Regions from separate parts of the Streptomyces sp. NPDC000075 genome, predicted to be linked through region 1. Evidence: riboswitches for the same ligand, from Rfam matches in the RefSeq annotation. Region 1 holds a riboswitch; the other holds the start of a gene.
What was found. A riboswitch is a leader RNA that binds a small molecule or an ion and turns the genes downstream of it on or off. The one in region 1 is predicted to bind S-adenosylmethionine.
Positions count from the first base shown of each region.

Region 2: it holds a riboswitch for S-adenosylmethionine, as region 1 does, so the genes downstream of both, ABT403_RS25760 (aminotransferase class V-fold PLP-dependent enzyme) here and thrC (threonine synthase) in region 1, are expected to answer to the same signal.

Region 1 is NZ_JBEPFL010000019.1:41,530-45,826, forward strand. It holds gene ABT403_RS22180 (cold-shock protein) at 1-111, opposite strand, end outside; gene ABT403_RS22185 (MoaD/ThiS family protein) at 496-774, opposite strand; gene thrC (threonine synthase) at 811-2,133, opposite strand; SAM riboswitch class I at 2,127-2,279, opposite strand; gene ABT403_RS22195 (glucosyl-3-phosphoglycerate synthase) at 2,483-3,433, shown strand; gene ABT403_RS22200 (alpha,alpha-trehalose-phosphate synthase (UDP-forming)) at 3,528-4,297, shown strand, end outside.
Region 2 is NZ_JBEPFL010000024.1:112,247-116,543, reverse strand. It holds gene qcrB (cytochrome bc1 complex cytochrome b subunit) at 1-632, shown strand, start outside; gene trpD (anthranilate phosphoribosyltransferase) at 801-1,865, shown strand; SAM riboswitch class IV at 1,944-2,060, shown strand; gene ABT403_RS25760 (aminotransferase class V-fold PLP-dependent enzyme) at 2,292-3,683, shown strand; gene ABT403_RS25755 (Lrp/AsnC family transcriptional regulator) at 3,795-4,076, opposite strand; gene ABT403_RS25750 (rhomboid family intramembrane serine protease) at 4,073-4,297, opposite strand, start outside.

The DNA.
Region 1 (4,297 bases):
CCCGTCCATCTGGATGGCGCTGTAGTGGACGAACACATCCGCACCACCGTCGACCGCGATGAAGCCGTAGCCCTTCTCCGCGTTGAACCACTTGACGGTGCCCTGAGCCATGCCTAACTCCCCTATTACTGGCCCTTGCGCAGGTCACGCACTTCGCGGACCCGGGTCAGAACTTGCGCCGGAACGCCTCGACCGGGGCTGAATGTATCTGCACCGCTGCTGTCTGCAACAGGTCAATCCGACGAGAAATCTGGACACGAGCAAACGTGGAAATAGGCTGAAAAGTTGTCCTATTCCTGGGCAAGTCGGGCCCGACAAGGCTCACCAATGCCCCAAAAGGCGCGCGCATGTTGACTCAATGTCAACCCTCACGCAGCCCGCTCATATGCGGCGGGCAAGAACAGCGGAGGGGACTTCCCCAACTCTACCGCGCCCAATCAAGCAGAATTGCCCCCTCCGCTTTTAGCGGAGGGGGCAATTCTGATTACTTCCGGATCAGCAGCCCCCGGCCACGGCCGGGATGATCGAGACGCCGGCGCCGTCCGGCGTCGCCGTCTGCAGGCCGCCCTCGAAGCGCACGTCGTCGTCGTTGACGTAGACGTTCACGAAGCGGCGCAGCTTGCCCTGGTCGTCCAGGACGCGCGCGGCGATGCCCGGGTGGTTCGCCTCCAGGGAGTCGATGACCTCCGCGAGGGTCGTGCCCTCGGCCGGGACCTCGGCGGCGCCGCCGGTGTAGGTGCGCAGGATGGTGGGGATGCGGACGTTGACGCTCATGGCGCTACCGCCTTTCCGTGTAGTACGAGGGAAGGGTCAGGCCAGGCCGGCGGCGCGGAACGCGTCCAGGCTCGGGCGGATGGTGGCGGTCTGGCCGGTGCCGGACACCGCCTCCAGGGTCTTGAGGCCGTCACCGGTGTTCAGGACCACGGTGGTCAGCGAGGGGTCGAGCTGCCCGTTCTCGATGAGCTTCTTCGTCACGCCGACGGTCACGCCGCCCGCGGTCTCGGCGAAGATGCCCTCGGTCTGCGCCAGGATCCGGATGGCCTCGACGACCTGCTCGTCGTTGACGTCCTCGACGAAGCCGCCGGTGCGGCGCGCGATGTCGAGCACGTACGGGCCGTCCGCCGGGTTGCCGATGGCCAGGGACTTGGCAATGGTGTTCGGCTTCTGCGGGCGGACCACGTCGTGACCCGCCTTGAAGGCGGTGGACACCGGGGAACAGCCCTCGGCCTGGGCGCCGAAGATCTTGTACGGCTTGTCCTCGACCAGCCCGAGCTTGATCAGCTCCTGGAGACCCTTGTCGATCTTGGTGAGCTGTGAGCCGGACGCGATCGGGATGACGATCTGGTCGGGCAGCCGCCAGCCGAGCTGCTCGCAGATCTCGTACGCCAGGGTCTTGGAGCCCTCGCCGTAGTAGGGGCGCAGGTTGACGTTGACGAAGCCCCAGCCCTCGCCCAGCGGGTCCCCGATGAGCTCGGAGCAGAAGCGGTTCACGTCGTCGTAGTTGCCCTCGATGCCGACCAGGTCGCCACCGTAGACACCGGCCATGACGACCTTGCCCTGCTCCAGGTCGTGCGGGATGAACACGCAGGAGCGGAAGCCGGCGCGGGCGGCCGCGGCGCCGACGGCACCGGCCAGGTTGCCCGTGGAGGAGCAGGAGAGGGTGGTGTAGCCGAAGGCGCGGGCGGCCTCGACGGCGATCGCGACGACGCGGTCCTTGAAGGAGTGCGTCGGGTTGCCGGAGTCGTCCTTGACGTAAAGCTTGCCGGTGACGCCCAGCTCCTTGGCCAGGTTCCGCGCGTCCACCAGCTTGGTGAAGCCGGGGTTCAGGCTCGGCTTGGACGCCACGTCCGCGGGGACGGGCAGCAGCGGCGCGTAACGCCAGATGTTGTTCGGGCCGGCCTCGATCGCCGCGCGCAGGGCCTCCGGGTCACCGGCGGGCAGCTCGTAGGCCACCTCCAGCGGACCGAAACACTCGACGCAGGCGAAGACGGGGCCGAGCTCGAAACGGGTGCCGCACTCACGACAGGAAAGGCCGGTGGCGGGGCCGAGATCGACGGATCCGGCGGCGGCGGAGGCGTTTGCAGAGGTGGCGACAGACTGTGCAGCCATGATGGCGAGGCCCTTTCTCCTCATCTTCCCCATGGCGCACTTCGCCATGAGACGGAATTGGCACCTTCCCTAGCCGGGGACCCCGCGGGATGCGTATCGCATCGCGAGAACCGACTGGAGGGTTGCCGGGGCTTCAACGGGCCGTGTCCCTCTGCCCCTCTGGATGAGCGGTATGGCACCGGCATACGCGCTCGATGGCGCGCCGGTGCGTTTGTTGCGGGGCCCCCGGCATGCGGTGGGCCTTCGCGTTGTTCAAGACTGTAACCGAAGGGGCGGCTGGTTGAGACAGTCGTCCGAACCGCGAGATGGATCACAATTCGGCCGAAAAGCGCCGGGTGTGGTGCCGCGGCCGACTAGCCGGGGAGTGCTGAGAGTGCTGGATGAGGTGGAGCGCTGGCTGGCCGACCGCTCCTGGTCCGCCGCCGACCGACCGCTCGACCAGCTCCTGGAGCGCAAACGGGCGACCGGGACCACGGTGAGCGTGGTGCTGCCCGCGCTCGACGAGGAGGCCACGGTCGGAGAGATCGTCGAGGTGATCCGGCGCGATCTGATCGAGGCCCCGCCGGTCCCCCTGGTGGACGAGCTGGTGGTGGTCGACTCCGGGTCCGCCGACCGCACCGCCGAGGTCGCGGCCAAGGCCGGCGCCCGCGTCGTGCACCGGGACGAGATCCTGCCCCGCGTCCCCGCCGTACGCGGCAAGGGCGAGGTGCTGTGGCGCTCCCTGCTGGCCACCACCGGGGACGTCGTCTGCTTCATCGACGCCGACCTGCGCGACTTCTCGTCCGCCTTCGTCTCCGGGATCGTCGGCCCGCTGCTGACCGACCCGCAGGTGCAGTTCGTCAAGGCCATGTACGACCGCCCCCTCGGGGACGCCCCCGGCCAGGGCGGACGCGTCACCGAGCTGGTGGCGCGCCCCCTGCTCAACCTCCACTGGCCGCAGCTGGCCGGCTTCGTCCAGCCCCTCGGCGGCGAGTACGCCGTACGCCGCTCCCTGCTGGAGCGCCTGCCCTTCCCCGTCGGGTACGGGGTCGAGCTCGGCCTGCTCGTCGACGCCCTGCACACCGTCGGCCTGGACGCCATGGCCCAGGTGGACGTCGGGGTCCGGCTGCACAAGCACCAGAGCGGGCAGGCGCTCGGCCGGATGGCCGCCGCGATCTACCGCACCGCCCAGCTGCGGCTCTCGCGCGGACACCTCGTACGGCCCGAGCTCACCCAGTTCGAGAGGGGGCCGGACGGGTTCGTTCCGCGCACCTACCCCGTGGACACGGAGGAGCGGCCGCCGATGCTGGAGATCGAGGAGTACGCGGTCCGGCGCGTGGCGTGAGCCCGTACCGCCCGGCGGCCGGCTTGACCGGCGCGTGACGAACCGGGCATTTCCCGGACGTTTGAGCGAGGAGACCCCGGGCTAGGTTCGCGGCATGGCTTCTCAGGTACTCGTCGCCGCCAACCGCGGCCCGCTCTCGTACGCCCTCGCCGCCGACGGCACGCTCAGCGCCCGGCGCGGCGGGGGCGGTCTGGTCTCCGGCCTGTCCGCGGCCCTCGCGGCACAGCCGGAGGCCCTGTGGATCTGCGCGGCCCTCTCCGACGCCGACCGCGAAGCGGTCCGGCGGGGGGTCTCCGAGCCCGGCGTGCGGATGCTGGACATCGACCCCGCGGTGTACGACGACGCGTACAACGGCATCGCGAACTCGGTGCTCTGGTTCACCCACCACCACCTCTACGACGTCCCCCGCGAGCCCGTCTTCGACGCGGAGTTCCGGCGGCGCTGGGACTCGTACACCGCCTACAACCAGGCCTTCGCCGAAGCGCTGGCCGAGGAGGCGGCGCCGGGCGCGCGCGTCCTCGTCCAGGACTACCACCTGGCCCTGGTCCCGGGGGCCCTGCGGGAGCTGCGCCCGGACCTGCGGATCGCGCACTTCACGCACACCCCGTGGGCCTCCCCCGACTTCCTGCACATGCTCCCCGACGACGTCCGCAGCCGGCTGGTGTGGGGCATGCTCGGCGCCGACCAGCTGGGCTTCCACACCGCGGCCTGGGCCGCCGCCTTCATCAGCGGCGCGACGGTGGACGACGTGCACGGCGTCGCGGACGGGTTCGTCCCCCGCGAGGACCACCAGGGCGGCGTCCACCACCGCAGGCTGACGGCGGACGGCCGGTACACGCAGCTGCGCTTCACCGGGGTCGGCCA
Region 2 (4,297 bases), on a different contig from region 1:
TCCTGGGCGTGTTCATCCCGCTGCTGCTCTTCCCGCTGGTCCTCGGCGCGATCGCCGTCTGGCCGTTCATCGAGTCCTGGGTCACCGGCGACAAGCGCGAGCACCACATCCTGGACCGCCCGCGCAACGTCCCGACCCGTACGGCCTTCGGTGTCGCCTGGATCGCGGAGTACATCGTGCTCCTCATCGGCGGCGGCAACGACATGTTCGCCCAGTACTTCCACCTGTCGATCAACTCGATCACCTGGTTCGTCCGGATCGGCTTCTTCGTCGTCCCGGTCCTGGCCTTCATCGCCACCAAGCGGATCTGCCTCGGCCTCCAGCGCCGGGACCACGACAAGGTGCTGCACGGTCGCGAGACCGGCATCATCAAGCGTCTGCCGCACGGGGAGTTCGTCGAGGTCCACGAGCCGCTCCCGCAGGGCAAGCTGCACACGCTCACCTCGCACGAGCAGTACAAGCCGCTCGAGCTCGGCCCGACGGTCGACGAGAACGGCGTGGAGCGCAAGGTGACGCGCGGCGAGAAGCTGCGCGCGAAGCTCAGCAAGGGCTTCTACGCGGAGGGCAACCAGATTCCGAAGCCCACCGCCGAGGAGTACAAGGAGATCCAGTCGGGCCACGGCCACCACTGATCTCCGGCATGACCGCTTGAGGGATTGACCCACGTCAATCCTGGTGTCGCCACGGCAAGAGCCCCCGTCCAGTGTCTGGACGGGGGCTCATTGCCGTCTCCGGGGCTGGATAGGCTGAGATCCTCACCGGATCGACGTGAGATCCCCGACGAGCAGCAGGAGCTGACCATGAACGTTGCGACCCCGGCAGGCGGCGACAGCGTGGCGGCCCGCAGCTGGCCGGGCATCCTGGAAGCCCTGCTCAGCGGCCGCGACCTCACCACGGACGACACCGCCTGGGCGATGGAGCGGATCATGCGGGGCGAGGCCACCGACGCGCAGATCGCGGGCTTCGCGGTGGCCCTGCGGGCCAAGGGCGAGACCGTGGGGGAGTACTCCGGCCTGGTCCGGACGATGTACGCCCACGCCAACCTGATCGAGGTACCCGGGCGGACCGTGGACATCGTCGGCACCGGCGGAGACGGCGCCAAGACCGTCAACATCTCCACCATGTCCGCCATCGTGGCCGCCGGCGCGGGCGCGAAGGTCGTCAAGCACGGCAACCGGGCCGCCTCCTCCGCCAGCGGCTCCTCCGACGTCCTGGAGAAGCTCGGCGTCAACCTGGGCCTGACCCCGCAGCGGGTGGCGCAGGTCGCCGAGGAGGCCGGCATCACCTTCTGCGCCGCGGTGGTCTTCCACCCCGCCCTGCGGTACGCCGCCTCGGCCCGCCGGGACCTCGGGGTGCGCACCGCCTTCAACGGCCTCGGCCCGCTCACCAACCCCGCCCGGGTCACCGCGCAGGCGGTGGGCGTCGCGGACCCCCGGCTGGCCCCGATCATGGCCGGAGTGCTCGCCGAGCGCGGCACCTCCGCCCTCGTCTTCCGCGGCGACGACGGCCTGGACGAGCTGACCACCACCGGGACCTCCCGGGTGTGGTGGGTGCGCGACGGCGGGATCACCGAGCACGCCTTCGACCCGCGCGACGTGGGCATCGAGACCGTCGACATCTCCGCCCTGCGCGGCGGCGACCCCTCGTACAACGCCGACGTCGCCCGCCGGCTGCTGGCCGGTGAGACGGGTCCGGTGCGCGACGCCGTCCTGCTGAACTCGGCGTCCGCCCTGGTCGCCCTGGACCCGGGCACCGGCTCGCTGGAGGAGCGGCTGTCGGCGGGCATCGCCCGCGCGGCCGAGTCCATCGACTCGGGCGCCGCCCGGGCCGCGCTGGAACGCTGGGTGGCGGCCAGCAACGCCTGACCCTTCCGACGAGGCCCCGGTCCACGATGTGGACCGGGGTCTTGCGTTCCGGAGATCGTGTGGCAGGATGCTCTCCAAGGTCACGAGTGACAGCGTTATGGCCCCGGCTCGCTGTCCGGCAACCCTCCTTCCGTGGCGGGGTGCCCCGGGTGATGACCAGGTCGTAGGCAGCAAGGCCTACGGCAAGCGCGGATCCCTCGACACCAGGGGTCCTGGTCTCTCGAGGAGCGTTTTCCGTGAGCAAGCGAATGCGATAGGGCGACTCCGCCCCTACTTCACCCCTCGGAACAGGGTCCCTTCCGCGTACCCGCATCCCTTCCGAGGCCCTTCCCGTACCCCTGACGGCCGACGCCGACGACGCGCGCCGCCGTACCCGCGTACGGGCACACCGAAGCCATTCAGCCCTGCCTGCCGGGAGATTCCGCCATGTCCGCATCCCTGAACGCCGCCGCCACCGCCGCCTGCGCCGCCACCGCCGAGGTCCCCGCCTGTGCCGAGCCGCTGCCCGTGCTCGGCCGGGACGTCACCGTCCCGCTCGTCACCGGCGGCGAGGTCACCTACGCGGCCCTGGACTACGCGGCCAGCGCCCCGGCGCTCCAGCGGGTCTGGGACGACGTGGCCGCGTACGCCCCGTACTACGGCAGCGTCCACCGCGGTGCCGGCTACCTCTCGCAGCTCTCCACCGACCTCTTCGAGCAGAGCCGGGCCACCGTCGCGGAGTTCCTCGACTGCCGTGCGGGCGACCAGGTGGTCTTCACCCGGTCCACCACCGACTCCCTCAACCTCCTCGCCGCCGTCCTCCCGGCCGACTGCCAGGTGTTCGTCTTCGAGACCGAGCACCACGCCTCGCTGCTGCCCTGGGGCGACGCGCAGGTCACCTACCTCAACGCCCCGCGCACCCCGGCCGAGGCCGTCGCCACCCTGGAGCGGGCGCTGGCCGACCGCAACCCTTACGGCCCGGCCCTGGTCTGCGTCACCGGCGCGTCCAACGTCACCGGTGAGCTGTGGCCGGTCAAGGAGCTGGCCGCCGCCGCGCACGCCCACGGCGCGCGGATCGTGCTGGACGCCGCCCAGCTGGCGCCCCACCACCCCGTCTCCGTGCGGAAGCTGGACGTGGACTGGGTCGCCTTCTCCGGGCACAAGCTGTACGCGCCCTTCGGCTCGGGCGTCCTCGCCGGCCGCGCCGACTGGCTCCAGGAGGCCGCCCCGTACCTCGCCGGGGGCGGCGCCTCCCGCAAGGTGGCGCGCCGCGAGGACGGCGGCGTCGACGTCGAGTGGCACACCACGGCCGCCCGCCACGAGGCCGGCTCCCCGAACGTCATCGGCGTCTACTCCATCGCCTCCGCCTGCCGGGCGCTGAACGAGGCCGGGTTCGAGAGCCTCGTCGCCCGCGAGCGGCACCTCATCGCGAAGGTCCGCGAGGGCCTGGCGGAGGTCCCGGCGGTGCGGGTGCTGTCCCTGTTCGGCGACGACGCCCCGCGCGTCGGCGTCATCTCGTTCGTGGTCGACGGCTGGAACAGCTCGCACTTCGCTGCGGCGCTGTCGGCGGAGTACGGGATCGGGGTGCGTGACGGCCTGTTCTGCGCCCACCCGCTGGTCCGCACCCTGCTCGGCAGCGAGCCGCAGGCCCAGGGCGAGTGCGGGGCGCCCGAGGCGGCGCCGGGGGAGCGGTCGCTGAACGCGATCCGCGTCAGCTTCGGGGCGGGGACCCCGGACGAGCACGTGGAGCGCTTCGTGCGGGCCGTCAGGGAACTCGTCGCGGACGGCGCGAAGTGGCAGTACCGCACGGAGGACGGCCGCTGCGTCCCGGCGGTCTGATCTCTCCCCGCCCCGCCCTTTCTCCGTTTCTCCCCCAGCTACCGCTGGGAGGTGCCCCCACCTCAATCGCCGGCGGGGCTGATGTCAGCCCCGCCGGCGATCGAGGCGCACCTACGCGTCCAGGCCGATGGCGAAGGCGGCTTCCAGGTCGTGCTGGGAGTAGGTGCGGAACGCGACGTGGGTGTCCGTGGCCTCGACGCCCGGGATCTTGCTGATCCGGCCGGGGATGACGTCCGCCAGGTTCTCGTGACGGGCGACGCGGACCAGCGCGATCAGGTCGTACGTACCGGTGACGGAGTAGACCTCGCTGACGCTGTCCAGCTGGGCGATGGACTCGGCGATCTCGGGGATCCGGTCCACGCTGGTCTTGATGAGCACGATCGCGGTGATCACGGTTGGCTGTCTCCCTCGCCGGCAGTCACTGGTCGCCTCACTCTAGTCGTACGGCGATATCGCGCCCACGCGTAGCAGAAGCCCAGGGAGAACCCCACGACGTGGGCGAGATACGCCACTCCCGGCCCGCTCGCCGCCCGGTGCGCGGCCAGCCACTGGAGCCCGAACCAGAACATCAGCACGATCCACGCCGGGAACCGCAGCGGCAGGAACAGCAGGAA